4 regions of the Streptomyces sp. NPDC043746 genome follow, and region 3 is predicted to be linked to each of the others. Evidence: riboswitches for the same ligand, from Rfam matches in the RefSeq annotation. Region 3 holds a riboswitch; each other region holds the start of a gene.
What was found. Region 3 has a riboswitch for cyclic di-AMP ahead of AC0682_RS26085 (C40 family peptidase). Riboswitches for the same ligand answer to the same signal wherever they lie in the genome.

Region 1 (7,797 bases), on a different contig from region 3:
TCGGCCGGCACCACCCGGTCGTCCGCCGGGCCCTGCACGACGTGCTCGACGCCCAGCTCGCCGACCTCACCCGCTTCGACTGCCAGCCGCTCCCCGGGCTGCTCGCGGAGAAGCTGCTCGGCCACAGCCCGCACCTGGAGCGGGTCTTCTTCGGCAACAGCGGTACGGAAGCGGTCGAGACGGCGCTGAAGTTCGCCCGGTACGCCACCGGGAAGCCCCGGGTCCTCTACTGCGACCACGCCTTCCACGGGCTGACCACCGGCTCCCTCTCGGTCAACGGGGAGCGAGGCTTCCGCGACGGCTTCGCCCCGCTGCTGCCCGACACCCCGATCGCGCTGGGCGACCTGGACGCGCTGCGCCGGGAGCTGAAGCGGGGGGACGTGGCGGCACTGGTCGTCGAGCCTGTCCAGGGCAAGGGCGTGCACGCCGCGCCCCCCGGCTTCCTGTACGAGGCCCAGGCGCTGCTCCACCGGCACAAGGCGCTCCTGATCGCCGACGAGGTGCAGACCGGTCTCGGGCGGACCGGTGCCTTCTACGCCTACCAGCACGAGGAGGGGGTCGAGCCCGACCTGGTCTGCGTGGCCAAGGCACTCTCCGGCGGCTACGTCCCGGTCGGCGCCACCCTCGGCAAGGAGTGGATCTTCCGCAAGGTCTACTCCTCGATGGACCGGGTCCTCGTCCACTCCGCGAGCTTCGGCTCGAACGCCCAGGCCATGGCGGCCGGGCTCGCGGTGCTCTCCGTCATGGAGGACGAGGAGATCGTCGCGGGCGCCCGGCGCACCGGTGATCTGCTGCGGGAGCGGTTGGCGGCGCTGGTGGACCGCTACGAGCTGCTGCACGAGGTGCGCGGGCGGGGGCTGATGATCGGCATCGAGTTCGGCCGCCCGTCGTCGCTGAAGCTCCGCAGCCGCTGGACCATGCTCCAGGCGGCCCGAAAGGGACTCTTCGCCCAGATGGTCGTGGTGCCGCTGCTCCAGAAGCACCGCATCCTCACCCAGGTCTCCGGCGACCATCTGGAGGTGATCAAGCTGATCCCGCCGCTGATCATCGGGGAGCCGGAGGTGGACCGCTTCGTGACGGCGTTCACCGAGGTCATGGACGACGCCCACGACGGGGGCGGACTGATGTGGGACTTCGGCCGGACGCTGGTCAAGCAGGCCGTGGCCAACCGCTGAGACCAGGGGATTTGCCTCCTGGGCAATTTATTTGCCCAGGAGGAAAGTTCCTGGCCCAATGGAACCATGAACCCTCCGGACGAGGGGGCGGCCGAGGAGCTTCCCGGCGTCGCCCCCCGACTGCGCGAACTGCGCCGTGGGCGCGGCCTCACTCTGGAGACCGCCGCCCAGCGGGCCGGACTCTCCCCGGCCCACCTCTCCCGGCTGGAGACCGGCCGCCGCCAGCCCTCGCTGCCGATGCTGCTGGGTCTCGCCCGCATCTACGGTACGACGGTCTCCGAGCTGCTCGGCGAGAAGCCGCCCGAGCGCGACGCGATCATCCGGGGCGGTGCTTTCGAGGGCGCCGAGGCCGACGGCTGGATGTACCGCCGGGCCGGCAGTCCGGGCCGTGCCATGCAGGCGCTGCGGGTCCGTGTCCCGTACGGCGCCCAGGGCGATCTGGTCCGGGTGCACCCCGGTGAGGAGTGGCTGTACGTCCTCGGCGGACGGCTGCGGGTCGCGCTGGGGGAGACCGTGCACGACCTGGACCCGGGCGACAGCGCCCACTTCGACTCGCTCACCCCGCACCGGATCGCGGCCCTGGACCGCGGCGGGGCGGAGCTGCTCTTCGTCCACTCCCTGCTCCAGAGCCCGGCGGCCGAGCTGTGCCTCGGCAACGCCCTCCACGCGCGCTGACCCGGCATACCACCAGGGCCCCTGCGTACCTCCATACCTCCGGACCCTTCGTACCCACCGGCCGCGAGGCCGGCAGAGAGGACCGTCATGTCCGATTCCGAACACTACGACCCGCTGAGTCCGCGGCGGCCGAGGGCCACGAAGGACGCGCAGGAGCGCCGGATGCCGCGCGGTCTGGTGATCCGCCTCGTCGCCTACCTGGTGGTCGGCCACGTGATCGCGGCCTTCCTCTACCTGCTCTTCGTGGTGGCGGGCGCGGAGTAGTCGCTCAGCCCTGGTCGAGCAGGCGCTCGCGCAGCCGCTCCCGGGTCCGGGGGGAGATGTTCAGCCCCTCCGACAGGTAGCGGTCGGTCGAGCCCCACGTCTCGTCGATGGCCGTGAACGCCGCCGCGAGGTAGGAGGCCTGGGCCCCGAAGAGCGGGTTGAGGAGCTCCATCACCTCGGGGGACATCCCGGTCTCGGACATGTCCGAGCGCTTCACCTTGTACCGGCGGTGCGGGTCGTTGGACTTCAGGTAGTCCGCCTCGATCGCCTCGCGCTCGACGCCGACCGCGAGCAGGGAGACCGCGATCGACAGCCCCGCCCGGTCCTTGCCCGCCGCACAGTGCATCAGGGCCGGAACGCTGTCCTCCGCCAGTGCGTGGAGCACGCGGCTGTGCTCGGCGGTGCGGTCCACGATGGTCGCGCGGTACATGCGCAGCATCCGCTCGGCGCCCTTGCCGTTCGCCAGGATCGAGCGCAGCTGCTCGATGTTCCCGTCGCGCACCAGCCGCCAGAACTCGGCTCCGTCGGCCGGGTCGGAGAGCGGAATGCTGACATTACGGACACCGGTCAACTCGATGTCGTACCCGTCGAGCTGGTGGTCGGCGGAGTTCCGGAAGTCGAAGACGGTGTGCAGCCCGAGCCCGGAGAGGAAGAGCGCGTCCTCGGCGGTGGCGTGCGCCAGGTGGCCGCTGCGGTAGAGCCGGCCGAAGGCGGTGCGCCGCCCGTCCGTGGTGGGGAGCCCGCCCACGTCGCGGAAGTTGCGGACTCCGGTCAGTGCGGTCTCGGTCGGCGGGACCTGCGGCACCTGCTGCGTCACGGTGGCTCCTGAAGTCTTCGGCGTCGGCGCGGCTCTCCGGCGAGGGCGCTCCTGTGACGATACGACATCGATTCGGCCGGAAATCAGGGGCCGGATGACGTGGAGTCAGGAATGACGCCACCGCCATGTCCGTATTGGTGTATTTCGCAGAACATGCCCCGCTAATGGGGGAGATGGGATTCCGCAGGTGAGCGGGATCATATCCGTGACGGACCGTGGCTGCGGCGCCCCGGCGTTTCCCCGGGATCCGTACGGAAAGCCAAGATCCGTAATCCACGGAGGGTGACGGGAAATCCGGAACGGAATCGAATCGATGATTCCGGGAGGCAACCGACGGCTTGTTCCCGTCGTCCTGACTCGTTTACGGTCACCGTCAATCCGGACGGACCGCCTAATCCTGCCGCCGCCCGGAATTCGCACCCACCCACTCACGTGTGGCAGGAGCGGGGGAACCAGGTAAGCCGCCGGCCCGGAGCGATCCGGACCGGCTAGGGGTGAAGTCGCCGTCCGGCGGCCGGGCATCTCCAGCCCGAACCCGACAGCTCACCTCGCAGGCGACGGAGAGGAACTCCCCCATGCCCGCACAGGGTAAGCACCGCCGTCCCAAGTCCGGCCCGATCCACCGCGGCGTCCTCGCCGCGGGCACCGGCGGCGCCGTACTGGCCCTCCCGCTGATCGGAGCCACCGGCGCCCACGCCGCGGAGAAGGCCGCCCCCGCCACCAAGCCCGCCGCCGCCACGGCCGCCGCCGCGCAGACCGCCCCGCAGGCCGCGCCCGCCCAGGCGAAGACCGCCTCGAAGACGTACTCCGTCGTCTCCGGCGACTACCTCGCGAAGATCGCCGCCGAGCACCGGGTCAAGGGCGGCTGGCAGAAGCTGTACCAGGACAACCGCTCCACCGTCGGCGAGAACCCCAGCCTGATCTTCCCGGGCATGAAGCTCACCCTCGGCGCCAAGGCCACCGGCTCCGCCGCGCCGTCCGAGGCCAAGAAGGCCGCCCCGGCGCCCAGGTCCGCGCCGAAGGCCGAGAAGAAGGCGGCCCCCCAGGCCGCGCCGAAGAAGGCCGAGCAGGCCCCCAAGGGCGACACCATCTCGGCCGACGAGTCGGACGCGCAGTCCGGCGCCGCCATCCGGGCCGGGTCCTCGCAGCCCACCGGCTCCTCGCAGGCCGCCGGCTCCGGCTGGACCGCGCCCCTGGACAGCGCCCAGGTCACCACCCCGTACCGCGCCTCCGGCTCCAGCTGGTCCAGCGGCTACCACACCGGCGCCGACTTCCGTGCCGCCTCCGGCACCCCCGTCCGCGCCATCGGCCCGGGCACCGTGGTCTCGGCCGGATGGGGCGGTTCGTACGGCAACGAGGTCGTCATCCGCCACGCGGACGGCATGTACTCCCAGTACGCCCATCAGTCCTCGCTCAGCGTCTCCACTGGCCAGACCGTCACCGGCGGCCAGCAGATCGGCCTCTCCGGCTCCACCGGCAACTCCACCGGCCCGCACCTCCACTTCGAGGTCCGCACCGGCCCGAGCTACGGCTCGGACATCGACCCTGTCGCCTACCTGCGCCAGCACGGCGTCTCCCTCTGACCCGAGGGCTGCCCGCGCGGGGCGTGAAGTGATCGAGGGCGGTGTGCTGCTGTGGCATACCGCCCTCTACTTATTCCAGCTTTACCCACATCTGACCGGGTGGTCTATGTCACCACCCGTCAACCCTGTATTACGGTCGCGTAGGTCACATTGAACGGTGCAGGATATGTGCTTGTGGCAGACGATTCGAGAACCCAGCAGCAGCACACCATCGGGTCGTACGCGGCGATCGGGGACAGCTTCACCGAAGGCGTCGGAGACCCCGGCCCCGACGGCACCTTCGTCGGCTGGGCGGACCGGTTCGCGGTTCTCCTCGCCGACCGGCTCCCGGCCCCCGACGCGGCGACGAACCCGGACGAGACCCGGCACGGGAATTTCCGCTACGCCAATCTCGCCGTACGCGGACGCCTCCTCGACCAGATCGTCGAGGAGCAGATCCCCCGCGCCAAGGAGCTGGCCCCCGACCTGGTCAGCTTCTGCGCGGGCGGCAACGACATCATCCGGCCCGGCACCGACCCAGACGACCTGGCCGAGCGGTACGAGAAGGCCGTCGCGGAGCTGACCGAGGCGGTCGGCACCGTCATGATCACCACCGGCTTCGACACCCGGGGCGTCCCCGTACTGCGCCACATGCGCGGCAAGATCGCCACGTACAACGTCCACCTCCGGGCCATCGCGGACCGCTACCACTGCCCGGTCCTCGACCTGTGGTCGCTCCGCTCGGTGCAGGACCGGCGCGCCTGGGACGCCGACCGGCTCCACCTCTCGCCCGAGGGCCACACCAGGGTGGCCCTGCGCGCCGCCCAGGTCCTCGGACACGATGTGCCGACCGATCCGGACCAGCCCTGGCCCCCGCAGGCCCAGCGCAGCCCCTTCGACGAAGGGCGCGACAACATCCAGTGGGCGCGGGAGTACCTCGTGCCGTGGATCGGGCGGCGGCTGCGTGGCGAGTCGTCCGGCGACCACGTCGAGGCCAAGCGCCCGGACCTGCTGCCGTTGTAGGGGCAGGCTCAGGGGCTCAGCAGGGGGAGCGAACGCCGGTTCGGGCCCGGGACCGGGGGGCCGTCCGGCGTCGGGCCCGCGCCCGGCCCTGCCGGTATCCGCTCCAGGACACCGCCCGCGAACACGTCGTACAGGGGCAGCGTCTCCAGGTGCACATAGCCGATGTGGCAGTCGCAGACGGCGAGCGGACAGGCCCGTGGACGAAGCGCCCGGCGGTAGCTGCCGTCGTACAGATTGCCCAGCTCGGCCTTGACGAAGTGACAGCGGCGCACGGTCCCGTCGCCGTCCACCGAGACCACCGACTCGCCCGTCCGGCAGGGCAGCCCGGCCGAGCGGTGCGGATGCCTGCTGTACGGGAAGAGGGGGTCCAGCTCCGTCCACCGGGCCGCCTCCTCGTCGGTGTACGTCCGCCCCTCGGCGGCGTTCACCCAGAGGTAGACCTCCGCGGGCAGCGCCGCCCGCAGCCGTCGGGCCTCTTCGAAGTGGGCCTCGAACCCCACCACGCCCACGCTGAAGCGGATGCCTCGGGCGGACAGGTCACGGCACTTGGAGAGGAACCGCTCGTGGGGCGTCTGCCCCGGGTGGTACGTGCACCAGAGCGCGATCCGCTCCGGATCGGCGTCCGAGAGCCAGGCGGTGCGCCCGCTCAGATTGGTCTGGATGGCGACCCGGCCGATGTGCGGGAGATGCGACAGCTCGGTCATCGCCCGCCGGTACCAGGACCGGACGAGCCCCTCGCCCCACGGGGTGAACAGTACGGAGAGCCGGTCACCGGTCTGCGCCGCCGTCCACGCCGTGAACCGCTCCAGCGCCTCCCGGTCCGAGGCCAACCGCGCCCGGCTGTCCCGCTGTTTGGCGAACGGGCAGTACGGACAGTCGTAGTCGCACGAGGCCAGCGGGCCCCGGTAGAGGATGGTCAGGTCCACGGCCCGCTCACTTCCGCTCGTACGCGGCCATCGCCGCCCGCACCCCGGGGGAGAACAGCGCGGGTCCCAGCGCGTCCGAGTGGGCCAGGCCCAGCGGTGAGAGCCGCAGCAGCCCCTCCGGCGCCCGCTCGTCCAGCCAGCCCCGGGCCGCGAACTCCGCCAGTTCGGCGGGGAAGTCCGTCCACGGGTCCGTACCGAAGCGGGCCCGGTAGGGGGCCGTGGGGAGACCGGCCGCCTGGAGGACCGACTGGAGGAGGTGACGCCTGCGCGCCTCCTCCGCGTCGACATACCGGCCGACCTCGGCCCGGGAGAAGTCCTGGGTGGCGGTGAAGGAGTCGATGATGGAACGGATCTCCCGCATGTCGACCGCGTAGTCGAAGGAGTAGTGCAGGGCGGAGGTGTAGGAGCGGGCCCCGCACCCCAGGCCGATCATGCCGTCGGTCTGGCAGGCGTGGTCCTCCGGACCGTCCGCCGATCCCCGGGGCGCGTCCGCGCGGCGGAACATCCGCATCGACACCTGCTCGTAGCCGTGGGCCAGCAGATGGTCGCGGCCCACCGCGTAGAGCCGCAGCCGCTGCTCGTCCCAGGCCGTCTGCTCCAGGGCCTGCGCCTCCCGGCCGGTCACGCCCGCGCCGAGCCGGTGCAGGCCGGTCAGCGGACGGACGTAGAGGGGATACAGATACAGCTCCTCCGGCCGCCAGGCCAGCGCGGCGTCCAGCGAGGTGAGCCAGGTGCGCTCGGTCTGGCCGTCGATGCCGTAGATCAGGTCGATGTTCAGCACCGGAATCCGGGCGTCCCGGATCCGGCCGAGGGCACCTTCGACCTCGGCCCTGCGCTGCGGGCGGACGGCCGCCTTCGCCTCGGCGGCCACGAAGCTCTGCACCCCGATGCTGATCCGGGTCGTGCCCCGGTCGGCCAGCACCGCCAGCCGGTCGGCGGTCGCGGTGGAGGGCGAGGTCTCCACCGACAGCGGCACCGCGCGCAGGTCGGCGCCCATCCGCCGCTCCGCGATGTCGCAGAGCCGCTCCAGTTCGGCCGTCGTCAGGAAGGTCGGTGTCCCGCCGCCGAAGGCCGCCGCCGCGAACCGTACCGGCGCGTCGTCGCCGAGCGCGTCCCGGACGGCCACCGCCTGCCGGTCCAGCGCGTCCAGATAGCGCGTGGTCAGCTCCTCGGGCGCGCCGATCCGGGTGAAGAGGTTGCAGAAGCCGCAGCGGACCTCGCAGAACGGTATGTGGAGGTAGAGGGAGAGGGCGTCCTTCCGCTCGGCCGCCCACAGCTCGCGCAGCGCGGGCCGCTCCGGCAGGGGTCGGTAGGCCGTCTTGTGCGGATAGGCGTAGACGTAACTCTCGTACGGC
Region 2 (7,797 bases), on a different contig from region 3:
CCACCCGCCGCCTCGACGCCGCCCTCGCCGCCGTTGCGGCCGAGGTGCTGAAGGGCCGGGAGAGTCCGGCCTGAGAGGGGGCGCGCCACGGGCCCGGAGTGACGCCGAACCGGGCACCATCCCCGCCCTCGGCCAGGACTTCTCATCCGTTGGTTGTGGGTTCGCGTCCCACGCGGCCCCGCCGGGCGGGGAAGGCCCTCCGGCCTGCTGCCTCGGCTCCGCTACCGGCTCCGTCTGGCCGGGGTGCTGTCGGGTTCGCCCGGCCGTGCCGTCCGTCAGGGCAGCGGTCCGGGCCGCACCGGCCAGGCGTTAGAACCAGCACCAGGGGTGCTGCGGACGGGCCGTACTCCGCGGCGCTCGGCATGGAGGCGAGGCGCGTGCGTGCCGGACACGCGCAGGCACTCCACGCTCTTTGGCCACCTGGGATCCGGAGCCGCTGCGCCGGTGGATCTTCCCCGTTCTTGCGCAGAATTCTCGTCTGCCAAGCCGTATGTATTCTCTACATAGGGTGCTGAGACCTGTCCGGGTCCACTCCCCTCCGCCGCAGCTTAGTATCCGAGGAGTTTTTGACCCATGCCCAGGTTCAGCATTGTTGTACCCATATTCAAGGTTCAAGGGTACCTGCGCGAGTGCCTGGACTCGGTCCTGGACCAGTCGTTCCGGGATATCGAGGTGATCGCGGTCGACGACTGCTCACCGGACTCCAGTGGCGCGATCGTCGACGAGTACGCGGCCCGCGACGAGCGGGTCAAGGCCGTGCACCTGCCGGAGAACGGGGGCCTCGGGCGGGCCCGTAACGCCGGCCTCGCGCGGGCGACGGGTGAGTACGTGCTGTTCCTGGACAGCGACGACGCGTACACGCCGGGACTGCTGCAGGCCCTGGCCGACCGCCTGGACGCCGTCGGCGGGCTGGACATCCTCGTCTTCGACCATGTGCGTACCTACTGGTGGGGCAAGGGCGGCCGCACCGAGGCCGCCGATCTGATCGAGCAGGCGGGCACGGACGTGTTCCGGCTCGAGGAGCGGCCCGAATACCTCAACCTGTTCCTGGTGGCCTGGAACAAGGCGTTCCGTCGTGATTTCTTCCTCAAGGAGGGCTTCCAGTACGCGCCCGGCCTGTACGAGGACGCACCGGTCACCTATATGGCGATGGTGACGGCCGAGCGCATCGGATGCCTCAACCAGGTCGGCATCGAGTACCGCCAGCGTCGCCAGGGCGCGATCACCAAGACGCCCGGCCGGAAGCACTTCGACATCTTCGAGCAGTACGAGGGGCTGTTCGCCTTCCTCGCCGAGCGTCCCGAACTGGCATGGGCGAGGCCCCTGCTGTTCGAGCGGGCAGTGTTCCACATGCTGTTCGCGCTCAAGCGCCCCGAGCGCGTGAGGGTCGCGGACCGCGAGGAGTTCTTCAACCTCACCTCGGCTTTCTACCGGCGCCACCTCCCGGAGGGCTTCACGCTCCCCGAGGGGCAGACCGGGGACGACATGCGCGCCCTGGCCAAGGGCTCGCACCGCGCCTTCCAGACCGCCGAACTCGTCGACCGGGTCAAGAAGACCAGCCTCAAGAAGGCCCGCAAGGCGAAGGTCAAGGTCGGCAAGCGCGCGTACGCGGGTCTGTACGCAGTGGAGCGCCGCCGCGCCCTGGCCCCCAACCTCGCCGTCTACAGCTCGTACTGGAACAGGCTTCCCGCCTGCAGCCCGCTCGCCATCTACGAGAAGGCCAAGGAGCTGGCCCCGCAGGTCCAGGGAGTCTGGGTGGTCCGCGCGGAACTCGCCGACCAGGTACCTGCCGGTCTCGACGTCGTGGTCCCGAACTCGCGCCGTTACTGGGAGGTCATGGCGCGTGCGAAGTACTTCGTCAACAACGTCAACTTCTCCGACGCCGTAGTCAAGCGGCCCGGCCAGATCCATCTGCAGACCCACCACGGCACCCCGCTCAAGCGCATGGGCATCGACCAGCAGAACTACCCGGCTTCCGCGAAGGGCATGAGCTTCGCCAAGCTGCTGCAGCGAGTGGATCGCTGGGACTTCAGCGTCTCCTCCAACGAGCACTCCACCGAGCACTGGGAGCGCGTCTACCCGGCCGCCTTCGAGTCGCTCGACGTGGGTTACCCGCGCAACGACGTCTACTACCGGGCCGGCGCCGAGGACGTCGCCAGGATCCGTGCCGACCTCGGCATCGCCCCGGGCAAGACCGCCGTGCTGTACGCGCCGACCCACCGCGACTACCAGAAGGGCTGGACCCCGACCCTGGACCTGGCACGGGTGGCCACCGAGCTGGGTGACGACTTCGTCCTGCTGGTCCGCTCGCACTACTTCTACACCCAGAACCCCCAGCTGCGGCGCCTCGCCGAGCAGGGCGCCATCATCGATGTGTCCGGCTACCCGGTGGTCGAGGACCTGTGCCTGGCCTCGGACGCGCTCATCGCCGACTATTCGTCGATCACGTTCGACTACGCGAACCTGGACCGGCCCATCGTGGTCTTCGCGGATGACTGGCAGGTCTACTCCCAGAGCCGCGGTGTCACCTTCGAACTTGTATCCGGCCGCCCCGGCGACACCCCCGGAGCCGTGGCGACCACCGAGGACGCGCTGATCGACACCTTCCGCAGCGGCCGCTGGCGGAGCGCGGAGGCCGCTGCCCTGCGTGCCGCCTTCCGTGAACGCTTCTGCCAGTTCGACGACGGAAACGCCGCAGAGCGCGTCGTACGACGGGTCTTCCTCAACGAGGCAGCGGAGCCCGGGATCCTGCCGCTCAACGAGCGCACTCCCGCGCCCGCGCCCTCCGGGGCGGCGGCTCTCTAGCGCCTTCCGTCGGGCCCGGCCACAGCCCTGTGGCGGGGCCCGACGGAAAAGTGGTCGGAGCAGCCGCTCCGATGGCGTAGAGTTGTGTTCATCGACGCGGGGTGGAGCAGCTCGGTAGCTCGCTGGGCTCATAACCCAGAGGTCGCAGGTTCAAATCCTGTCCCCGCTACTGAAGATCCAGGCCCGGTACGCAGATCGCTGATCGCGTACCGGGCCTGAGTCGTCTCCCGGGCTCCTCAGGCCGCCCCTTCCGGGTTGACCTTGACGTTACGTAAAGATCTAGCGTTTCCGGCATGGAGTGGTCCATCCAGGAAATCGCCAGAAGAGCCGGCACCACCAGCCGCACGCTCCGGCACTACGGGGACCTCGGTCTTCTCGTGCCGAGCCGGGTCGGGGGCAACGGCTACCGCTACTACGACCAGGACGCCCTCGTCAGGCTGCAGCGCATCCTGCTGCTGCGGGAGCTGGGGCTGTCCCTGCCCGCCATCAGGGACGTGCTCGAAGGGCAGCGGGACACGGGGGCGGCGCTGCGGGCGCACCTGCGGTTGCTCGAACAGGAGCAGGCGCGCATCGGGCGGCAGATCGCCTCGGTGCGGACCACTCTCCACAAGACGGAGAAGGGGATGGAACTCTTGGCCGAGGAAGTGTTCGACGGCTTCGACCACACCGTGCACGAGCGGGAGGTGACCGAGCGCTGGGGGCGCGCGGCGTACGAGGAGGGCGACCGGTGGTGGCGCTCGCTGGGGGAGGAGGGGAAGAAGGCCTTCCGCGACGAGCACGAGGCCATCGCCCGTGCCTGGGGGCGGCTCCGGGAGGCCGGGGCCGGGCCCGGCGGCGAGCAGGCCCAGGAGGTCGCCCGGCGGCACTGTGCGTGGCTGGCCTCCTCCGGGGGGACGGGCCCCGGGCTCCGTCGCTCGTACGTCATCGGGCTCGGTGAGATGTACGCCGCCGACCCCCGCTTCGGGAAGAACTACGATCGCTACGGGGACGGCACCGCCGCCTTCGTACGGGATGCGCTGACGATCTACGCGGAGAACCGGCTCTCCGACTGACCACGGAGGGCTCACCGCGCAAGGCCCCGCTCCCCCTATTCGGCCGATGACGAGTCGCCGCACGGCGCGGCTCCGGGAAGCCTGGACGGGGCGCGGTACCGTCCGCAGCCGTGGCCGGACCGGGCAGGAGTGCACAGGTGGTGGGGATGGCGGACAAGGGGCGCGGACGCGTGAGGGGAAGTCTCGGCATCCCCGGGCGTGCCGCGCCCGGCTCCACGGGGCGGGGGAAGCCGGTGGTGGCCCAGAACGCCGGGACCCGGCGGTTCGTCCGGCTGCTGCCGGTGCTGCTGATCGGCGGCGGGCTCCTCTTCGACTCGCTGGCCCCGCCCAACTTCACCGCCGTACCCCTGTTCGTGGCCGCGCCGCTGATCGCCGCGCCCTTCTTCTCGCTCGCCAGCACCATCCGTACGGGAGTGGCCGCGGTCCTCTCCGTCATCGCTATGCGGCTCTCCGACGGGACCTCCACCCAGGTCGTCCCGGTCATCGAGATGATCACGGTCACCACCGCCGCCGCGCTGGCCCTCGTCATCAACGGGGTCGTGCGCCGGAGCAACGAGCAGCTGGCCTCGGCGCGGGTCATCGCGGAGACCGCCATGCGGGCCGTGCTGCCGACCCCGGCGGAACGGATCGGCGGGCTCCAGGTGGCGGCCCGGTACGAGGCGGCGCAGGCGGACGAGTTCGTCGGGGGGGACCTGTTCGCGGTGGCGGACACCCCGTACGGCGTGCGCCTGGTCGTCGGGGACGTGCGCGGCAAGGGGCTGGACGCCGTGGAGGCGGTGGCGGTGATCATCGGAGCGTTCCGGGAGGCCGCCGAGCAGGAGCGTTCCCTGGAGGGCGTGGCCCAGCGGCTGGAGCGGGCGCTCGCGCGGGAGGGGACGCGGCGGTACGGGCTGGACGCCATGGAGGGGTTCATCACCGCCGTACTGGCCGAGATCCCGCCCGGTTCGGCCTCGCTGCGGCTGGTCAACCGCGGCCACCCCGAGCCGATCCTGCTGTACGCGGACGGAGCCCTGGGGGTCCTCGCGCCGAGCGTGCCCGCGATGCCGCTGGGGATGAACCTCGGGGTGTGGCCCGACCGGTCCGACGAGTGGGAGATGCCCCCCGGGTCGACCCTGCTCGCCTTCACGGACGGCCTTTCCGAGGCGCGGGACGCGGACGGCGTCTTCTATGATCCGGCGGCCCGGCTGCGCGGCCGGATCTTCCCCGGCCCCGAGGAACTGCTGTCGGCGCTCACCGACGACGTACGGCTGCACACCGGCGGCCGTTCGACGGACGACATGGCGCTGCTCGCGGTGAGCCGGCCTGCGGAGGGGCAGCCGCCGCGGCGGACGACGGTGAAGATCGTCGGCCGGGGCGATGACACGGTGCGTAACTGAAGGGCGCCGCTCCGCATAACGTTTGACACACCATCAGAAAATGGGGTGTGAGTGAGGGGGCGTCATGTTGTCCGCTTGGGGGTGGTTGTTGTGGGTAAATCCCTGCCGTGTCCGTTAATGATCAACAGGAACAGCTTGGAATCGGGCCCACCTGTCTATTAACGTTCGATAACGCAGCGCGGTCGTCCCAGCCGTCGTCAGGACGGCGCCGTGCGCGAGCGCCGAATCCCGCGAGGGAACCGGGGAACCACCTCCATGGGGTGAATCGGACGCCTGTGCCTCCACCGCGAGGCAGAGGGGCCCGTAGGAGACCTTCCTGCTCCGAACCCGTCAGCTAACCCGGTAGGCGAGAAGGAAGGAAAGGAGTGCGCCCACGTGGCGTCCAACCAGCCTGCCCCTGAGGCCCCGTCATCCCTGAGCGCCGACGCCTTCGGCGGCCCGGAGCGGACGTGGGAGGAGTGGAACCCCACCGCGGAGTCCGTCCGTCCCGTGCGCGGCAAGCACCGCGTGGCCAAGCAGCGAGGGCTCGCCCGTAGCTCCACCGTCCTCGGGGTCGGCGTCATAGCGGCAGTCGGCGCGGGTGGTATGGCCACCGCCCAGAGCAAGCCGCCCGTCTCCATCTCCCTTCCCGATTCCATCGCGGACAACCTCCCCGACGCCAAGTCCCTTCCCGGCGTCGGGGCCTTCATGTCCGACGAGGCCGAGGCCGAGGCCGCACCGGTCACCGCCGCCCCGCTCACCACGGCCGGCATCACGACCGCCGAGGCCGAGGAGGGCACCACCGGCGCGGGCGAGGCCCTGCGCGCCCGGATCCTCCAGCAGGCCGAGCAGCAGCAGGCCGCCGCCGACGCCGAGGCCAAGGCCGCCGAGGAGCGGGCCGCGGCCGAGAAGGCCGCCGCCGAAGCGAAGAAGCAGCAGGACGAGGCGGAGGCCAAGGCCAGGGCCAAGGCCGCCGCCGAGAAGAAGGCGGCGGAGGAAGCGGCGGCCAAGAAGGCCGAGGAGGAGCGTCTCGCCAAGCTCCGCGCCAGCTACACCCTGCCCGCCTCCGGGTACACGATCACCTCGACCTACGGCCAGTCCGGCGCCATGTGGTCCTCCGGCCAGCACACCGGCACGGACTTCGCCGGGGCGGCCGGTTCGCCGCTCAAGGCCGTGCACAGCGGCACGATCACGTCGGCGGGCTGGTCCGGTTCGTACGGCTACCGCACGGTCCTGCAGCTGGAGGACGGCACCGAGATCTGGTACGCCCACCAGTCCTCGATCGACGTCTCGGTCGGCCAGAAGGTCAGCACCGGCGACACCATCGGCCGCATGGGCGCCACCGGCAACGTGACCGGCGTCCACCTCCACCTGGAGGTCCGCACCCCCGGCGGCTCGGCCATGGACCCGATCGCCTGGCTGAACAGCAAGGGCCTCACGGTCTGAGACCCCGGTGCGTCGTTCGTCGTCGCACCACCCCCGAAGCCCCGGCAGCCCTGACGCTCACCCCCCGACGTCAGGACTGCCGGTCCGGCCGGGGGCTCGGCCGTAGCCGTAGGGGCCGTGGCCGGTCGCATGGCCGTGGGCGTCCCCGTGGCCCCGGGGGGTGCCGTAGCCGTAGCCCTGGTGCCGGGTGGGGGCGTAGCCGTACCCGTAGCCCTGGCCGTACGGTGTCGGCTGCCGGTACGGGTACGGGCGCGGGGCGCTGCCGGTCATGCGGGCCGCGTGGGTGAGGGCCGGGGCCGCGATGTCCCGGCGCTGCCAGAGGTGGTGCAGCAACTCCCGCTCCCGGGAGGCGAAGTCCGGGCCCACCGCGTCATGGCGGGCGCGTCGGCGCAGCCCGGCCAGGGTCGTCGCGAACGACTCGTACTCGGCGACCGCCCGGGCCGCTGACCGGCCCCGGGACCGGTCCTGTCGGCCGTGCCAGTGGCGGGCCAGGTCGCGGGCCATGCCCCGGGTCCGCATCGAGGAGAGCGCCAGGGGCTCGGCCGGGGTCAGCCAGCCGGCCGCGGCGTACGCGGGCAGCTCGGCGGCGAGCGTCCGCAGTTCGCGTCGGCGCCACCAGACGGCCAGCCAGGTCAGCAGCCCGAAGAGCGGGACCATCACGAGCGCGTACACCGCGTAGAAGCCGAGCCCGCCGAAGACCGCCGAACCGTTCCACAGGGCGTGCAGGCCCATCGCGGCGAGCAGGCCGAGCAGCGGGAGGGCGGTCCGGCGGACCCGGCGGTGGCGGGCGGTGATGACCGCGAAGCCGAAGCCGAGGCCGGTGAGGACCGTGAACAGCGGGTGCGCGAACGGCGACAGCACGATCCGCACGAAGAACGTCCCCGCGGTCATCGAGGCCAGGCCCGAGCTGCCCAGCTGCTGGTCCTCGCCGAAGGCGTTGCCCAGATAGAGGATGTTCTCGGTGAAGGCGAAGCCCGTACCGGCGAAGCCGGCGACCACGATCCCGTCGACCACACCCCGGAACTCCCGCCGCCGGAAGATGAGGATCAGGAGTACGGAGACGGCCTTGGCGCTCTCCTCCACCACCGGCGCGATCACCGTCGCCCCCCAGGCGTCGGCGCTCGACGGGTCGGCGGTGG
Region 3 (7,797 bases):
GAGCTCGGCCAGATAGCCGGTGCGCTCCAGCACGGCTTCCAGCACGACGGCGGGCCCGGCGCCGGACTCGACGATCGTGCGCAGCTCCTCCATCAGCGTGTTGAACCGCTTGACGGCGTTGGAGGAGCGGGCCGCCATGCCGTACGCCTCGTCGACGCGGCGCAGCGCCTGCGGGAAGGAGATCTTCTCGCGCATCGACAGGGCGTCGATCATGGCTTCGGCGCGGTCCCCGATGCCGCGCTTGGGCACGTTGAGGATGCGGCGGAGCGGGACGGTGTCCTCGGGGTTGGCGAGGACACGGAGGTAGGCCAGGACGTCCCGGACCTCCTTGCGCTCGTAGAACCGCACACCGCCGACGACCTTGTAGGGCAGGCCGACGCGGATGAAGATCTCTTCGAAGACACGGGACTGGGCGTTGGTCCGGTAGAAGACGGCGACGTCTCCCGCCTTCGCGTCGCCCTTGTCGGTGAGGCGGTCGATCTCGTCGGCGACGAACTGTGCCTCGTCGTGCTCGGTGTCGGCCACATAGCCGGTGATGCGGGCGCCGGAGCCGGCGTTGGTCCACAGGTTCTTGGGGCGGCGGCTCTCGTTGCGCTCGATGACCGCGTTGGCGGCGGAGAGGATCGTCTGCGTGGAGCGGTAGTTCTGCTCCAGCAGGATCGTCTTCGCGTCGGGGTAGTCCTCCTCGAACTGGAGGATGTTGCGGATGGTCGCACCGCGGAACGCGTAGATCGACTGGTCCGCGTCACCCACCACGCACAGCTCGGCGGGGGCGTCGGCGGCCTCTCCGGACGGGCCGACCAGCTCACGTACCAGGGTGTACTGGGCGTGGTTGGTGTCCTGGTACTCGTCGACCAGGACGTGGCGGAAGCGGCGGCGGTAGTGCTCGGCGACGTCGGGGAAGGCCTGGAGGAGGTGGACCGTCGTCATGATGATGTCGTCGAAGTCCAGGGCGTTGGCCTCGCGCAGCCGGGCCTGGTAGAGCGTGTACGCCTGGGCCAGGGTCTTCTCGAAGCCGTCGGCGGCCTGTCCGGCGAAGGTCTCCTCGTCGATCAGCTCGTTCTTGAGGTTGGAGACCTTGGCGGTGAAGGACTTCGGCGGATAGCGCTTGGGGTCCAGGTCCAGATCGCGGCAGACCAGGGCCATCAGGCGCTTGGAGTCGGCGGCGTCGTAGATCGAGAACGACGAGGTGAAGCCGAGCTTCTTCGACTCGCGGCGCAGGATGCGGACGCACGCGCTGTGGAAGGTCATGACCCACATGGCGTTGGCACGCGGGCCGACGAGATGCTCGACGCGCTCCTTCATCTCGCCCGCGGCCTTGTTGGTGAAGGTGATCGCGAGGATCTGCCCCGGGTGGACCCCGCGCTCGGCCAGCAGGTGGGCGATGCGGTGGGTGAGCACCCGGGTCTTGCCGGAGCCGGCCCCGGCGACGATGAGCAGCGGGGAGCCGGCGTGCACGACGGCGGCGCGCTGCTCGGTGTTCAGCCCGTCGAGCAGCGCGGCGGAGTCGACGACCGGGCGCGGGTGACCGTCCCGGTAGTACCCGTCCCGGGGCGGCGGGGGCGCGTCGAAGACGCCCTCGAAGAGTCCCTCCGGCACCGCTTCGGGTGCGTGCTCCTCGGGAGGCGGCGGCGGGCCGTCCTCCGCGGGCTGGAGGCCGGTCAGGAAGTTGTCGTCAAAGAGGCTGCTCATCGCCCTCCGAGTCTAGGGGGCCGCACTGACAACGTTCGGCCGAAGGCCACAAGCGGCCGACCGAACCCGTACGGACGGAGATCGGACGCCCACGTTCCGTGAAGGAGTGCCCGGTCGGAGGGGGTGTGGGGCCCGGAGCGCGGCAAGGTCACGAAAATGTATCGGGCATATCGCTCACCCTCCTTCCCAGCGGCGGGCCCGGTTGGCTAGCGTGCTCGGTCAGGTGATCCGTAGCTCCCTGAGGCGAACCGCGTCTCACGGTCACCTCTGCCGAATCCGTGCCGCCCTCCCGGCGGTCCGGAACCGGGGACCCACACGCAGCACCGGGGTGAATCGGTCCGTGCCCGCGCATCCGGACCGTAGGACAGCCTTCCGTTCCGTCCGAACCCGACAGCTAACCCGGTAGGCGGTCCACGGAAGGAGATGCCGGTCTTGGCATCGCATCGCAAGCCGCGCACGAAGGTGCGCACCACCACCCCCGCCGTCGGGTTCACGACGGCAGCGCTCGCCTCCGTGACGCTGCTCTCCACGCAGAACGCCACGGCGGCCCCCGCCGAGCCGAAACCGGCCATCGAGGACGTGCAGAAGAAGGTCGACGAGCTCTACCGGCAGGCGGGCAGCGCGACCCAGCAGTACAACCGGGCGAAGGCCGCCTCCACCGCCCAGCGCGCCAAGGTCGACACGCTGCTCTCCGATGTGGCGAAGCGGACCGAGCGGATCAACGAGGCGCGCCGGGAGCTGGGCGCCTACGCCGCCGCGCAGTACCGCACGGGCGGCATCGCGCCCACCGCGACCTTCTTCCTGGCGGACGACCCGCAGGGGTACTTCGACCAGAGCCGGCTGATGAGCCGGGCGACCGAGCGGCAGCAGAAGGCCGTCGACGACTTCCGTACGCAGCAGGCCGAGGCCTCGAAGAAGCGCGCGGAGGCCGTGAAGAGCCTGGAGGAGCTGACCGAGACGCAGACCGCGCTGCGCTCCAGCAAGCAGACCGTGCAGACCAAGCTGACCGAGGCCCGGTCGCTGCTGTCGCGGCTGACCGCCGAGGAGAAGGCGCGGCTGGCGGAGCTGGAGCGGAGGAAGGAGGCCGAGGCCCGGGAGAAGGCGGAGCGGCTGGCCGCCCGCCAGGCCGCCGAGGCCAAGGAGCGCGAGGAGGCGGAGAAGAAGGCGCGCGAGGAGGCCGCGAAGGAGTCCGCCGAGGCCGGTGGCCCCGGTTCCGGCTCCGGCACGGGTACGGGTACGGGGACGAGCCCGGGATCCGGTACGGGTACGGGGGCGGGGGCCGGGGCGGACAGCGGCTACGCGGCCAAGGCCGAGAAGGTGCTCGCCTTCGCCCGCGCCCAGATCGGGAAGCCGTACGTGTGGGGGGCGACGGGCCCGTCCTCGTACGACTGCTCGGGGCTGACCAAGGCGGCCTGGCAGGAGGCGGGGGTCACGCTGCCCCGGACCACCTGGGACCAGGTGAAGGTCGGCACCCGCGTCGCCACCTCGGACCTCCAGCCGGGGGACCTGGTCTTCTTCTACGACGACATCAGCCACGTCGGCATCTACAAGGGCGACGGGATGATGATCCACGCGCCGAAGCCGGGGACGAACGTCCGCGAGGAGTCGATCTACTCCATGCCGATCTACGGCAGCGTGCGCCCGGCGTAGGAAGCACCCTCGGGAACGGTGGCGCGGGGGCGGCCCGTCGACGGCCGCCCCAGGCCTCTCAGGTCCCCGGGTCCCTCAGGCCCCGCAGGCCCCCGGGTCCCTCAGGCCCCGCAGGTCTCAGGTCCAGAGCGTGGCGATGAAGATGTTGGCGACCGTCAGTCCGCCGACCGCCGCGAACGCGCCCTTCTCGACCTTCTCCTCGTCCCGCTTGACGTAGACGAGGGCAAGGATGACGACGAGGACCGCCAGCTTCACACCGATCTTGATGTTGTTGACGGCCTGGTCGTCGGCCTGGTTGAGCCCGACCAGGGCGACACCGGTGACCAGCATGGTCAGCGCGCCGTGCAGCATGGCCGGAACAAAGCGTGCGGTGCCCGCGCCCATGGCCTTCATCTGGGTCAGGAAGCCGCCCAGCAGGGAGGCGATGCCGATGATGTGCAGGGCGACGAAGACATTGATGAGTACGTCCATGGCTCCGGAGCCTAGCCATGGCCACATCTTCACCCAGCAGTGAGGCAAGCCTTCCTCGGCGTCTTCGCCGGAACTGTGCGCCCGGCGCCCGAACCTGCCGGAATAGTCAATTCCGGCTCACGGTCCGCAGTCACCCGTGGGCACCGAAGCATCACATCCGGGCAATAGCTGTCATGGCGACTCTTTTCCGTTCGCCCGGATTAGCGTCCCTCGCGGGCCCATCGGTATCCCCCGGCGGGCAGCCGACAGGAAGGATGCCGCCCCCGTGGCCGCGCACCGGAAATCCGCTCACCGGAAACCCAAGCAGCGCCCGTTCACCGGCCCTGCTGCCCGCACCGCCGCCACCCTGGCGCTCGCCGGGGCCGCCACCGCCACCTCGGCCGGCGGGGCCGGGGCCGCACCCGCCGAACCCGCCCCCACCGCCGCCCAGGTCCGGGCCCAGGTCGACCGGCTCTACCGCGAGGCCGAGGTCGCCACCGAGAAGTACAACGGGGCGAAGGAGAAGGCGGCCGCCGCCACCCGGGCGGTCGACGCCCTGGCCGACGAGGCCGCCCGCCGCACCGACCGCCTCAACACCACCCGCCACACGCTCGGTTCGATGGCCACCGCCCAGTACCGCACCGGCACCCTCGACCCCGCCCTCCAACTGGCGCTCTCCTCCGACCCCGACAGCTACCTGGAGCGCGCCGCCCACCTGGACCGGGCGGGCGACCGGCAGGCGGGGCTGCTCGGCTCGATCCGGCGCCAGCTCTCCCAGATCGCCCGGGTCAAGGCCCGCGCCGACCGGGAGACCGAGGCGCTCGCCGCCCGGCAGGCCGAGCTACGGGAACACCGCACCGCGATCCGGACCAAGCTGGCGGACGCCCGCACGCTCCTGGCCACCCTCACCGCCGACGAGCGCGCCGCGTACGAACGCCCGGCCGACGCCGCCCCCGGCGGGGGCCCGGCCCGCGCCGACCGGGCGGGCACCGGCCACACCGACCGCGCCGCCCCCGGCTCCCCGGTCGCCGCGCCCCACTCCCGAGCGGCCCGGGCGATCGCCTTCGCCCACGGCGCGATCGGCAGGCCGTACGTCTGGGGCGCCACCGGCCCCGACGCCTTCGACTGCTCCGGGCTGACCCAGGCGGCCTGGCGGGCGGCAGGGGTCAGCCTGCCCCGCACCACCTACACCCAGATCAACGCCGGGCAGCGCGTCTCCCGCTCCCAACTGGCCCCCGGTGACCTGGTCTTCTTCTACTCCGGCATCAGCCATGTCGGCCTGTACATCGGCGGCGGCCAGATGATCCACGCCCCGCGCCCGGGGGCGCCGGTCCGGATCGCGCCCATCGACCAGATGCCGTTCGCCGGAGCCACCCGGGTGGCCTGACCCGGCCGAAACCGGTCGACGGCCTCCGCACGCCGGGCCGCATCTGAGGCGGGACCGCACACGCCGGGCCGCCGGGCGAAACGCGTCCTCACGCTCGGCCGGGGCGCCGCTGAAGCAGGCCGCGCCGCCAGCAAGGCCGCCGCCCCGCTCAGACCAGTCGGCGGGCCGTCGCCCAGCGGGTCAGCTCGTGCCGGTTGGAGAGCTGGAGCTTGCGCAGCACCGCCGAGACGTGCGACTCGACTGTCTTCACCGAGATGAACAGCTGCTTCGCGATCTCCTTGTACGCGTATCCCCGGGCGATCAGCCGCAGCACCTCGCGCTCCCGCTGGGTGAGCCGGTCCATGTCCTCGTCGACCGGCGGGGCGTCCGTGGAGGCGAAGGCGTCCAGGACGAAGCCGGCCAGCCGGGGGGAGAAGACCGCGTCGCCCTCCTGGACCCGGAAGACGGAGTCGACCAGATCGGTGCCGGTGATCGTCTTGGTGACATAGCCCCGGGCACCGCCCCGGATCACACCGATGACGTCCTCCGCGGCATCCGAGACGGAGAGGGCGAGGAAGCGGACCGGGTCGTCGGCCGCGCCCATCAGCGGGGCGCAGCGGCGCAGCACCTCGACCCCGCCGCCGCCGGGGAGGTGCACGTCGAGGAGGACGACCTCGGGGCGGGTCGCCGTGATGACGGTGACCGCCTGGTCGACGTCGGCGGCCTCGCCGACCACCTCGACGCCGGTCTCCTCGGTGCGGCCGATCTCGGCCTGCACCCCGGTGCGGAACATCCGGTGGTCGTCGACGAGCACGACCCGTACCCGTCGCTCCGGGCCCCCGGTGGCTTCGGTGTTCTCGGTCATTCGCTCGCCCTTTCCATCTCCAGCTCGACCTCGGTGCCCCCGCCGGGCACCGAACGCAGCCGGGCAGTGCCGCCGTTGCGCTGCATCCGGCCGATGATTGATTCTCGTACGCCCATCCGGTCGGCGGGAACCTCGTCCAGGTCGAACCCGGGCCCCCGGTCCCGGACGGAGACGAAGACCGTACGGCCCTCGACCTCCGCGAAGACCTGCACGGCACCGCCCTCGCCACCGTACTTGGCGGCGTTGACCATCGCCTCGCGCGCGGCCTGCATCTGTGCGCCCAGCTTGTCGTCGAGCGGGCAGTCGCCGACGACCACCACCTCCAGGGGCACGCCGTGCTTGTCCTCCACCTCGGCCGCGGACCGCTTCACCGCCTCGGCCAGGGTCTCCGGCTCGTCGTCCTCGTCCCTGCCGGTGCCCTCCGGGTTGTAGAGCCAGTTCCGCAGCTCGCGCTCCTGGGCACGGGCCAGGCGTCTGACCTCGCCGCCGTCGTCCGCGTTGCGCTGGATCAGGGTGAGGGTGTGCAGGACGGAGTCATGGACGTGGGCGGCGACCTCGGCGCGCTCCTGGGCGCGGATACGCATCAGCCGCTCCTCGGAGAGATCCTGGACCATCCGCACCAGGTAGGGCCCGGCGAGCAGGGCGATGCCGGTGAGAACGGCGATGGCGGCGGTCAGCACGTTGCCCAGCTGGGCGGCCGAGCCGCGCACCACCATGAAGACGGCGAGCCCGAGGCCGACGAGGGCGACCCCGGCGACGGCGCGGGCCAGTTGCAGCAGTCGGCGGCTGCGGCCGACCTCCATCCAGCGGGCGCGCCGGGCGTTGTCCGCCTGGCGCCAGACGAGGACGGAGCCCGCGCCGATCAGGAGCGTCGGCCAGATGTAGCGGTCGGCCTCGCTGCCCATGTCGACGTTGACGGCGAAGACCACGGCCCCGATGAGCAGGGCGACCAGGGCGAAGACCTGGCCCGGGTCCGGCTTGCGGAGTCTTCGCCGCCCGTCCGCCGCCGTCTCGAACACCGAGCGCGGCCCGTGGGCCTCACCGACGCCCCCGACGCCGAGGGGGACGACGATCCAGAACACCGCGTACAGCAGAGCGCCCAGGCCGTCGCTGAGGAAGAGCCCGAGGAAGACGAACCGGACCCAGACGACCGGCAGCCCGAGGTGCCCGGCGAGCCCGCGTGCGACGCCGCCCAGCATCCGCCCGTCGGCGCTGCGGTACAGCTTGCGCAGCGGCGGCTCCTCCGGGTCGGCGGTGAGTGAGCTGTGCGCGGCTCGGGCGGTGGCGGCTGGCATACCCCGATCGTCACACGCCGTGGGCCCGGGAGGCATCAGGGTAGACCCCCTGATCGACCCTGATGCCAGCCCCACCCCTCCCCGGTGCCGACCCCCGTCCGGGCCGCATCGCCCGGCCCCCCCCTGCGGGACGGGCCCGCGCAAAATCAGGGACCGGCCAGGGTCGGCGCGGGTCCCGCCGGGCCGTGCGTACCGTCACCATGGAGGCATGACCGCTCCCTCGGACGCAGCTCCCGGCGTCGCGCCCCCCGACGCCTCCCGGCCGCAGCTGCGGCGCAGCCCGCGGCAGAAGATGGTGGCCGGGGTCTGCGGCGGACTCGGCCGGTACTGCGACGTGGACCCGGTGATCTTCCGGATCGTGCTCGGCGTTCTCTCCGCGACCGGCGGGATCGGTCTGATCTTCTACGGCTTCGCCTGGCTCCTGCTGCCCCTGGAGGGCGAGGAGGAGAACGAGGCGCGCCGGCTGCTGTCGGGCCGGG
Region 4 (7,797 bases), on a different contig from region 3:
GGCGGTGCGCCGGCGTGGGTGGACGGACTTGTGTCGGGGTGCGCGGAAGCGGGGGCGGAGGCGGGGGTGCCGGGCACGGCAGGTCGCCCGGCGGCGGGCGGCACGGAACCGCCGGGCGCGCCCCCTCCCGGTGGGTGCGGGCGTTCGGTGCCGGTCCCGTCCGTAGCCGACGCCCGGGGGCTCGCGTCGTCGAGCAAGTCCGTACCCACCGCTGCCAGGCCCTCGGCGCCCGGAGCCCGGACCGGGAGCGGGGCAGGGCCCGCGTCGGCCCCCTGCCCGGCCCCGGCCCCCGCCTCCATCCGCTCCACCCGTTCCGCGTCCGCCCGTAGCCACAGGCGGTGCAGGGTCCGGCGCTCCTCGGGCGTGCGGCCGCACAAACGGGCCAGCCGCTCCACAGGGGCGAACTCCGCCGGCACGGTCTGCCCGGTGCAGTAGCGGTGGAGCGTCGAAGTGCTCACCCCGATCCGGCGGGCCAGCGACGCGTACGTCCGGCCGGAGTCCGCCCGGAGCCCTCGCAGGCGCTCCGCCAACGCCTCGCGGGCGCAACCCCCGGCCGTTCCCCGCTCCTCGTCCGACACCCGCAGTCCTCCTCCCGGCCTCCCCGGCCGTCCCAGGGGCGTTCCACCCCCCTGGGAACACCCACGTCAGCGGGGGTGGGACGGTTCCGTGCCGACCGGAACCGGTGTCGTTCTTGTCGGCGCCCCCGCACCCGCCCCAGTCTGTTGCCGTGCCGACCGATCCGGCACACCGACCGACTGCGACCACCTGAACGGGGAGTTCCACCATGCGCACCACTCGTACGCTCCGCACCGCCCTCCTGACCGCCGCCGCCGCGGGCCTGGCCGTCACCGCGCTGTCCTCGGCGCCCGTCTCCGCCGCCCCCGCGCCCTCCGCCTCCGCCGCGCCGCAGTTCCTCTCCGCCGCGCAGTGGCCCGCCTCCCACACCCCCTGGACCGCCGGTCCGGTACGGAAGGGGCTGCCCCAGGACGGTTCCTTCTGCACGGCCGGCACCACCCCGGCCCCGGGCACCCGCCACCGGGACTTCCGTACCGAGCTGGACACCGGGGCCCGCCAGACGATCACCGTCGCACCCACCACCGCGAAGGCGAAGGCGCTCGCCGCCGAGCTGCGGACCGCGCTGGCGACCTGCCTGGGACGGATGAAGGAGCAGGACCCGGGCATCGAGGGCGTCAGCCGGTACCACGGGCGGGTGAACGTGGAGGAGGGCGCGTACGTCTACAGCATCGACACCTCCCACCCCGAGGCCGGCTCCACGGACATCGGCCTCTACGCGGTCGGCCGGGACGGGCGCACGGTGACCGTCCTGGAGTGGGGACAGCTCGGTGGCCTGGACGGCGCCCCGCTGAAGGGGTTCAAGAAGACCACTGCCACCGCGGTCGCCAAGCTGCACTGAGACAGGCGCGGCGGACCGGCCGGAGGGGCTCCCGGCCGGTCCGCCGACGTGCCCGCCCCCTCCGCCTGGAGCATCCTGGCTGTGTGACCCGGCACGATGCGACCCGCCCGGCCCGCTTCCCCGGCAGCGGGGCCGCGGCCGGGGAAGCCCACGGCGGCCGAGTACCGGACGAGCTGTCCCTCGTACTCGCGCAGGGAATCGTGAGCGCCGTCGAGTCCGCCGAGGGGTACGCGGGTGGCGTCTATCTCCGCTCCGGTACCCACGGCCTGCTGCGCCTGGCCGTGCTGGCCGGGCTGCCGGGACCGCTCTTCCGACCCTGGTGGCGGATGCACATCAACCGGCCGTTCCCCGTCTCCGAGGCCTACCGCACCGGGCGCCCCGTGCTGCTCGCCGACGCGGAGGAGGCCATGCGCCGCTTTCCGCAGCTGATGGCAGGGCTGCCGTTCCCCTTCGGCTCGCTCTGGATCCCGATCGCCGGCCCGAACGGCAGCATGGGGGTCCTGGCCATCCTGCGCCCCGCCACCCCCGGCGAGGAGGTCGACCCCGCCGTCGGGGAGCGGCTGCTGAGCCTGGGCCGTCGGCTGGGGGCCGCGCTCGCGGATCTGGAGTCGCGGTCCTTCCCCGTCGTCTGGGAGAGCGAGCCGATCCCCGTCCAGCTGCCGGCCGCTCCCGCACCGCCGGTGCGGGTCGGGCGCTTCGACTGGGACCTGCACTCCGGGGGCCTCACCGCGGACGACGACCTGTGCGCGATCTTCGGCACCGAGCCGGAGGACTTCCCGGGCACGGTCGACGCCCTCGCGGAACGCCTCGTGCCGGAGGACGTGTACGGGCTGTGGGCGCTGGCCCGGCAGGCGGTGGAGTCCGCCGATCCGGTGGTGCGGCGGATGCGGCTGCGCGGCCCCGACGGCCGCTACCACCTGCTGGAGCTCTCCGGCCGCTGGACCCATCCGGACGGCGAGAGCGCCGAGAGCCATCTCACCGGCTTCGTCGTCGACTTCGGCGCCGGGCCCGTCGTCGCGGAGGCGGCCGATCGGCTGCCCCGGGGAATCGTCTCCCTGGACCGGATCGGCCGCATCACCTACGCCAACGCGCTCGCGGAGAAGCTGCTCGACCGCCCACGGGGGGAGCTGGTCGGCCATGTGGTGTGGGAGGTGCTGCCGTGGTTCGGTCATCCGGCGTACGAGGACCACTGGCGGGCGGCCCTGATCTCCGACGAACCCGTCCACTTCCTCGCCCGGCGTGACCCCTCCGTCTGGCTCTCCGTCTCCCTCTACCCGGGTCACGACGGGCTGAGCGCGGTATTCCAGGCGACCGAACAGCCGGCGTACGCTCCCGGCTCCGTCACCGCGCCCGGCCTGGGCATCGGCTCCGCCGCCGACCGGGCCTCCGCGCTCTACCGCCCGGTCGCCCTGGCCATCGCGCTCACCGAGGCGGTCACGGCCCGTCAGGTCTCCGCCGTCGTCACCGAGGAGCTGCTGCCCGCGTTCGGCGGGCGGCAGCTCGCCATCTACCTGCTGAGCGAGCGCCACCTCCACCTCGCCTGGGAGACGGGGTTCCCCAAGGGGTTCCTCGACCGCTTCGACGGGGTCGGGCTCGACGTCTCCATCCCGGGCGTGGAGACCCTCACCACCGGGCGCCCGATCTTCTTCGAGTCCATGCAGCGGCTGGCCGACGCCTACCCGGGCATCCCGATGGAGACCGACGTAGGGGCGCGGGCGTTCCTGCCGCTGATCGCCTCGGGGCGGCCCGTCGGCTCGTGCATCCTCGGCTTCGACCGGCCGCGCGGGTTCAGCCCGGAGGAGCGCACCGTCCTGACCGCCCTCGCCGGACTCATCGCCCAGGCCCTGCAACGCGCGCAGCGGTACGACAGCGAGTCGGCGCTCGCCCGGGGGCTCCAGGACGCCCTGCTGCCCCACCGGCTGCCGGAGGTGGAGGGGGTCGACACGCTCGGGCGCTATCTCTCCGGCACCCAGGACATGGAGGTGGGCGGCGACTGGTACGACGTCATCGAGACCGGCCACGAGCTCGCCCTGGTCATCGGGGACGTCCAGGGGCACGGTGTGTCCGCGGCCGCCACCATGGGGCAACTGCGCAGTGCGGTCAGGGCGTTCGCCCTCAGCGACCATGATCCGCAGGAGGTGGTGAGCGGCACCAACCGGCTGCTCATCGACCTGGACCCGGGGCAGTTCGCCAGCTGCTGCTACATCGTGCTCGACCCGGTCACCGGACGGGCCCGCGCCGTGCGGGCGGGCCATCCGCAGCCGGTGCTGCGCCACCACGACGGCCGGACCGGGGTGCTGGACCTGCCCGGCGGCATCGTGCTCGGCGTCGACGGGCACGCGACCTACCCGGTCGCCGAGCTGACCCTCGCACCGGGCGACATGCTGGCCCTCTTCACCGACGGGCTCATCGAACGGCCCGGCACCGACATCGACGAGGGCATCGAACGGCTGCGCGCCACGATCGCCGGGGTCGGCACCGTCCCGCTGGCCGAGACGGCGAACCGGGTGATGGGGGAGGCCCGGCAGGCGGCGGACCGCCCCGACGACATCGCCCTGCTGCTCGCGGCCCGCTGGACGCACACTCCCGAGAAGCCGCCGCCGCCGTCCCGTGGCACCGCCCCGCCCGACCTGTGGCGGACCTTCCGCGGGCCGGGCCCGGGTGGCGCGGGAAGCACCCCGGGCCCGGCCTGACGGGCAACAGCCCCGTATGCCTCAGGCGCCCGAGGCGTCCAGCATGCCCTCGCGCTCCACGACCTTGATCCGCTCACGGCCCTGGGCCGCGCCGAGCGCCTGCTCGTGGGCGTCCAGCTTGTGCCAGCCCTCCCACGTCGTGTAGCGGACGTTCCGGCTCTCCAGGAAGGCCTCGACGGCCTCCGGGGCGGGCGTCGCCGGCTCGGCCAGCCGGCCGGCGGCGCGGTCCTCCAGGAGGCAGGCGACGGTCTCGTTGGCGTCGCCCTTGGTGTGGCCGATCAGACCGATCGGGCCGCGCTTGATCCAGCCCGTGACGTAGACCGAGGCCATGTGCTCGCCACCGGAGACGACCCGGCCCGCCTCGTGCGGGACCGTGCCGGAGGCCACGTCGAAGGGGAGCTTCGGCAGCTCCTCCGAGTAGTAGCCGACGGCCCGGTAGACGCTCTGGATGTCCCAGTCGGTGAACGCGCCGGTGCCCCGGACGTTGCCGGTCCCGTCCAGCTCGGTCCGCTCGGTGCGCAGCGCGGTGACCTTGCCGTCCTCGCCGAGGATCTCGACCGGGGACTCGAAGAAGTGCAGGAAGAGCTTGTGCGGGCGGTCGCCGACATCGCGGATCGCCCAGTTCTCCAGCGTCTGCGCGACCATGTTGGCCTGCTTGTTCTCCCGACGGGTGGCGATGGAGCCCTCGTCGTAGTCGATGTCCTCGGGGTTGACGATGACCTCGATGTTGGGGGAGTGGTCCAGCTCCCGCAGTTCCATCGGGCTGAACTTGGCCTGCGCCGGGCCACGCCGCCCGAAGACGTGCACCTCCAGCGCCTTGTTCGCCTTGAGGCCCTGGTACACGTTGTCCGGGATCTCGGTCGGCAGCAGCTCGTCAGCCGTCTTGGCCAGGACACGGGCCACGTCCAGCGCCACGTTGCCGACGCCGAGGACGGCGACCTTCTCGGCGGTCAGCGGCCAGGTGCGCGGGACCTCGGGGTGGCCGTCGTACCAGGAGACGAACTCGGCCGCGCCGTGGGAGCCGTCCAGCTCGATGCCGGGGATGTCGAGGGCCCGGTCGGCCTCGGCGCCGGTGGAGAAGATCACCGCGTCGTAGAACGAGCGCAGGTCGTCCAGGTCGATGTCGTCGGGGTAGCTGACATTGCCGAAGAGACGGATCTGCGGCTTGTCCAGCACCTGGTGCAGCGCCTTGACGATGCCCTTGATCCGGGGGTGGTCGGGGGCCACGCCGTAACGGATCAGACCGAAGGGAGCGGGCATGCGCTCGAACAGGTCGATCGAGACCCCCGGGTCCTGGCAGACCTCGGATTTGAGCAGCGCGTCCGCAGCGTAGATACCGGCGGGGCCGGCTCCGACAATGGCGACGCGGACGGGGCGTGTCATGGCGTGTTGATCCTTAAGGCGGGCGAACGCGGGCAGGTCAGGCAGGTCGGGCAGGTTACAGAGTACGCGGCAAGTAAGGGTGGGCTTACTAGTGTCCACCCCACACGGTAAGCCAAGGCCGGGTGCGGCTTCCGACCCGCCCTACGGAGCCGCCCGATAAGTCCGTTTTCGTGAAGCGGTTTGGGCGATTTTACCCTTTTATTACTCCTTTCCGTAAAGGGGCCTATTGGGGTTCTTGGGTAATTTTGACTGTAGCCATTTCGGCCGCCCTCGCGTGAAGTGGCGAGCGTCACGCCCGGGAGTGCGGACGCGGAAGCGGAGGGTTCGGTTCCCTTCTGCGCGAAGAAAGTTGACACCGCGACGGAGTCGGCCCCGGCCCGGAATTCCGTTGTTCGATCTTGCGGAAAAAGAAGATCCAGAATTCAGGGCTTGTTCCCCCCGATGTTTTTCGCCTACGGTCACGGCAATCCGGATGGAACGCCGAATCCTGCCGCCGTCCGGGAATCCGCAACCCACTCACGTACGGCAGGAGCGGGGGACCCAGGTAAGTCGCCGATCCGGAACACGGAGCGGCTAGGGGTGAAGTCGCATGTCCATGCGGCCAGACATCTCCCGTCTGAACCCGACAGCTCACCCCGTAGGCGCCGGAGAGGAAATTCCCCATGCCCGCACAGGGTAAGCACCGCCGTCCCAAGTCCGTCTCGCTGGGCCGTGGCATCGCCGCCGTGACCACGGGTGGAGCCGTTCTGGCCCTGCCGGTCCTCGGTGCCACCACCGCCTTGGCCGCCCCCGTGCCCGCCGTCGCCGAAAAGCCCGTGGCTGCCGTCTCCGTGACCGCCCAGGTGAATTCCGTGACGAAGGCCGCGCCCGTCAAGCACTCCGTGGTGTCCGGCGAAACGCTTTCCAAGATCGCCCGCGACTATTCCGTCAGTGGCGGCTGGAAAAAGCTCTACGAAGGCAACCGGAAGGTCATCGGGGAGAACCCGAACCTTATTCACCCGGGTGTCACGCTGACCGTCGGTGCCAAGGCTGCCGCCTCGTCAGACGCCAAGGCCGGCAAGGCCGGCAAGTCGACCCCGACCGCCGACCGTGCCGCCTCGGCCGAGCGAGCCGACCGCTCCGCGCGCGCCGCCGCCGCCAAGGCCGCCCCGGTCGCGTACACCAACGACCTCGACGGCTGGATCAAGGAGTCGCTGGCCGTCATGGCCCGGCACGGCATCCCCGGCACCTACGAGGGCATCCACCGCAACATCATCCGCGAGTCCTCGGGCAACCCCAACGCCATCAACAACTGGGACTCCAACGCGGCCAAGGGCACACCGTCCAAGGGGCTGCTCCAGGTCATCGACCCGACCTTCCGGGCCTACCACGTGCCCGGCACCTCGACCGACAGCTACGACCCGGTCGCCAACATCACCGCCGCCTGCAACTACGCCGCGGCTCGCTACGGCTCGATCGACAACGTCTTCGGCGCCTACTGATCCCCACGCGTACACGGCGTACGACAACCCGAGGGGCCCTGGACCGCACGGTCCAGGGCCCCTCGGGCGCCCCGCGAAGCCGCCCCCGAGTTCTTCGTGGCTCACCACGCGATCGACAGTGGAACCTGTTTCATTCTGCTGAGACGAGATACGCCACGCGAGCGGTACGGGCCTGCGTGGTGAAGCCTCCGAGGCGTCTCCCGTCGACGGCAGGCGGAACGGCGGCCCGTCAGAGACCGTGCGGGGGTGCGCGGTTCAGGCCGGCGCCGTGCCGCTCGCGAGCAGCAGTGCCAGATTCGCGGCCGCCACGGCCACCGCCCCCGCCAGCGCGGCCTTGCGCCACCACCGGCCGAGCACCAAACCCGCCAGGGCCACCACGCCCGCCAGGCTGAGGGCGGCCAGGGCTCCGGCGCCCGCCGGACCCGGCGGGCCGAGCGCCAGCACGGCCGTCGCCCCGAGCAGCGGCACCGGCAGCAGCAGCCGGGTACCCGTGGCGCCGAGCCGGTGAGGGAGACCCCGGATCCCGGCGGCCCGGTCCGCCTCGACGTCCGGCAGGGTGTCACCCAGGTGCGCCGCCACCCCGAGCAGTGCCCCCGCCGCCACTGCCCACCACCGGGGCCAGGGCGCACCCGGCGCGGCGAGCGCCACCAGCGAGGGGAGGGCGGCGAACCCCACCGCGTACGGGACCCAGGAGAGTGCCGTCGCCTTCAGTCGGAGGTTGTAGAGCCAGGCAGCGGCGACCGCGGCCAGGTGCACCGTACCGGCGAGGAGGCCGCAGGCCAGCGAGAGCGGTACGCACAGGACGCCCGCGACCGCCGCCGCACCC

Region 1: it holds a riboswitch for cyclic di-AMP, as region 3 does, so the genes downstream of both, AC0682_RS06615 (peptidoglycan DD-metalloendopeptidase family protein) here and AC0682_RS26085 (C40 family peptidase) in region 3, are expected to answer to the same signal.
Region 2: it holds a riboswitch for cyclic di-AMP, as region 3 does, so the genes downstream of both, AC0682_RS17650 (M23 family metallopeptidase) here and AC0682_RS26085 (C40 family peptidase) in region 3, are expected to answer to the same signal.
Region 4: it holds a riboswitch for cyclic di-AMP, as region 3 does, so the genes downstream of both, AC0682_RS09300 (transglycosylase SLT domain-containing protein) here and AC0682_RS26085 (C40 family peptidase) in region 3, are expected to answer to the same signal.

What each region holds. Positions count from the first base shown of each region.
Region 1 is NZ_JBWKCM010000004.1:212,471-220,267, reverse strand. It holds gene AC0682_RS06635 (aspartate aminotransferase family protein) at 1-1,175, shown strand, start outside; gene AC0682_RS06630 (helix-turn-helix domain-containing protein) at 1,242-1,850, shown strand; gene AC0682_RS06625 (DUF6126 family protein) at 1,938-2,114, shown strand; gene AC0682_RS06620 (tyrosine-protein phosphatase) at 2,119-2,931, opposite strand; cyclic di-AMP (ydaO/yuaA leader) riboswitch at 3,343-3,501, shown strand; gene AC0682_RS06615 (peptidoglycan DD-metalloendopeptidase family protein) at 3,507-4,514, shown strand; gene AC0682_RS06610 (SGNH/GDSL hydrolase family protein) at 4,689-5,516, shown strand; gene AC0682_RS06605 (STM4011 family radical SAM protein) at 5,525-6,442, opposite strand; gene AC0682_RS06600 (STM4012 family radical SAM protein) at 6,450-7,797, opposite strand, start outside.
Region 2 is NZ_JBWKCM010000014.1:152,496-160,292, forward strand. It holds gene AC0682_RS17625 (DUF302 domain-containing protein) at 1-74, shown strand, start outside; gene AC0682_RS17630 (bifunctional glycosyltransferase/CDP-glycerol:glycerophosphate glycerophosphotransferase) at 574-2,805, shown strand; tRNA gene AC0682_RS17635 (tRNA-Met) at 2,901-2,974, shown strand; gene AC0682_RS17640 (MerR family transcriptional regulator) at 3,099-3,857, shown strand; gene AC0682_RS17645 (PP2C family protein-serine/threonine phosphatase) at 4,004-5,233, shown strand; cyclic di-AMP (ydaO/yuaA leader) riboswitch at 5,443-5,596, shown strand; gene AC0682_RS17650 (M23 family metallopeptidase) at 5,609-6,658, shown strand; gene AC0682_RS17655 (PrsW family intramembrane metalloprotease) at 6,716-7,797, opposite strand, start outside.
Region 3 is NZ_JBWKCM010000030.1:890-8,686, forward strand. It holds gene pcrA (DNA helicase PcrA) at 1-1,692, opposite strand, end outside; cyclic di-AMP (ydaO/yuaA leader) riboswitch at 1,951-2,117, shown strand; gene AC0682_RS26085 (C40 family peptidase) at 2,116-3,342, shown strand; gene AC0682_RS26090 (hypothetical protein) at 3,460-3,813, opposite strand; gene AC0682_RS26095 (C40 family peptidase) at 4,079-5,179, shown strand; gene AC0682_RS26100 (LuxR C-terminal-related transcriptional regulator) at 5,328-6,023, opposite strand; gene AC0682_RS26105 (PspC domain-containing protein) at 6,020-7,318, opposite strand; gene AC0682_RS26110 (PspC domain-containing protein) at 7,527-7,797, shown strand, end outside.
Region 4 is NZ_JBWKCM010000006.1:127,916-135,712, forward strand. It holds gene AC0682_RS09280 (helix-turn-helix domain-containing protein) at 1-578, opposite strand, end outside; gene AC0682_RS09285 (hypothetical protein) at 785-1,414, shown strand; gene AC0682_RS09290 (SpoIIE family protein phosphatase) at 1,498-4,107, shown strand; gene AC0682_RS09295 (FAD-dependent oxidoreductase) at 4,129-5,490, opposite strand; cyclic di-AMP (ydaO/yuaA leader) riboswitch at 5,990-6,149, shown strand; gene AC0682_RS09300 (transglycosylase SLT domain-containing protein) at 6,153-6,971, shown strand; gene AC0682_RS09305 (UbiA family prenyltransferase) at 7,227-7,797, opposite strand, start outside.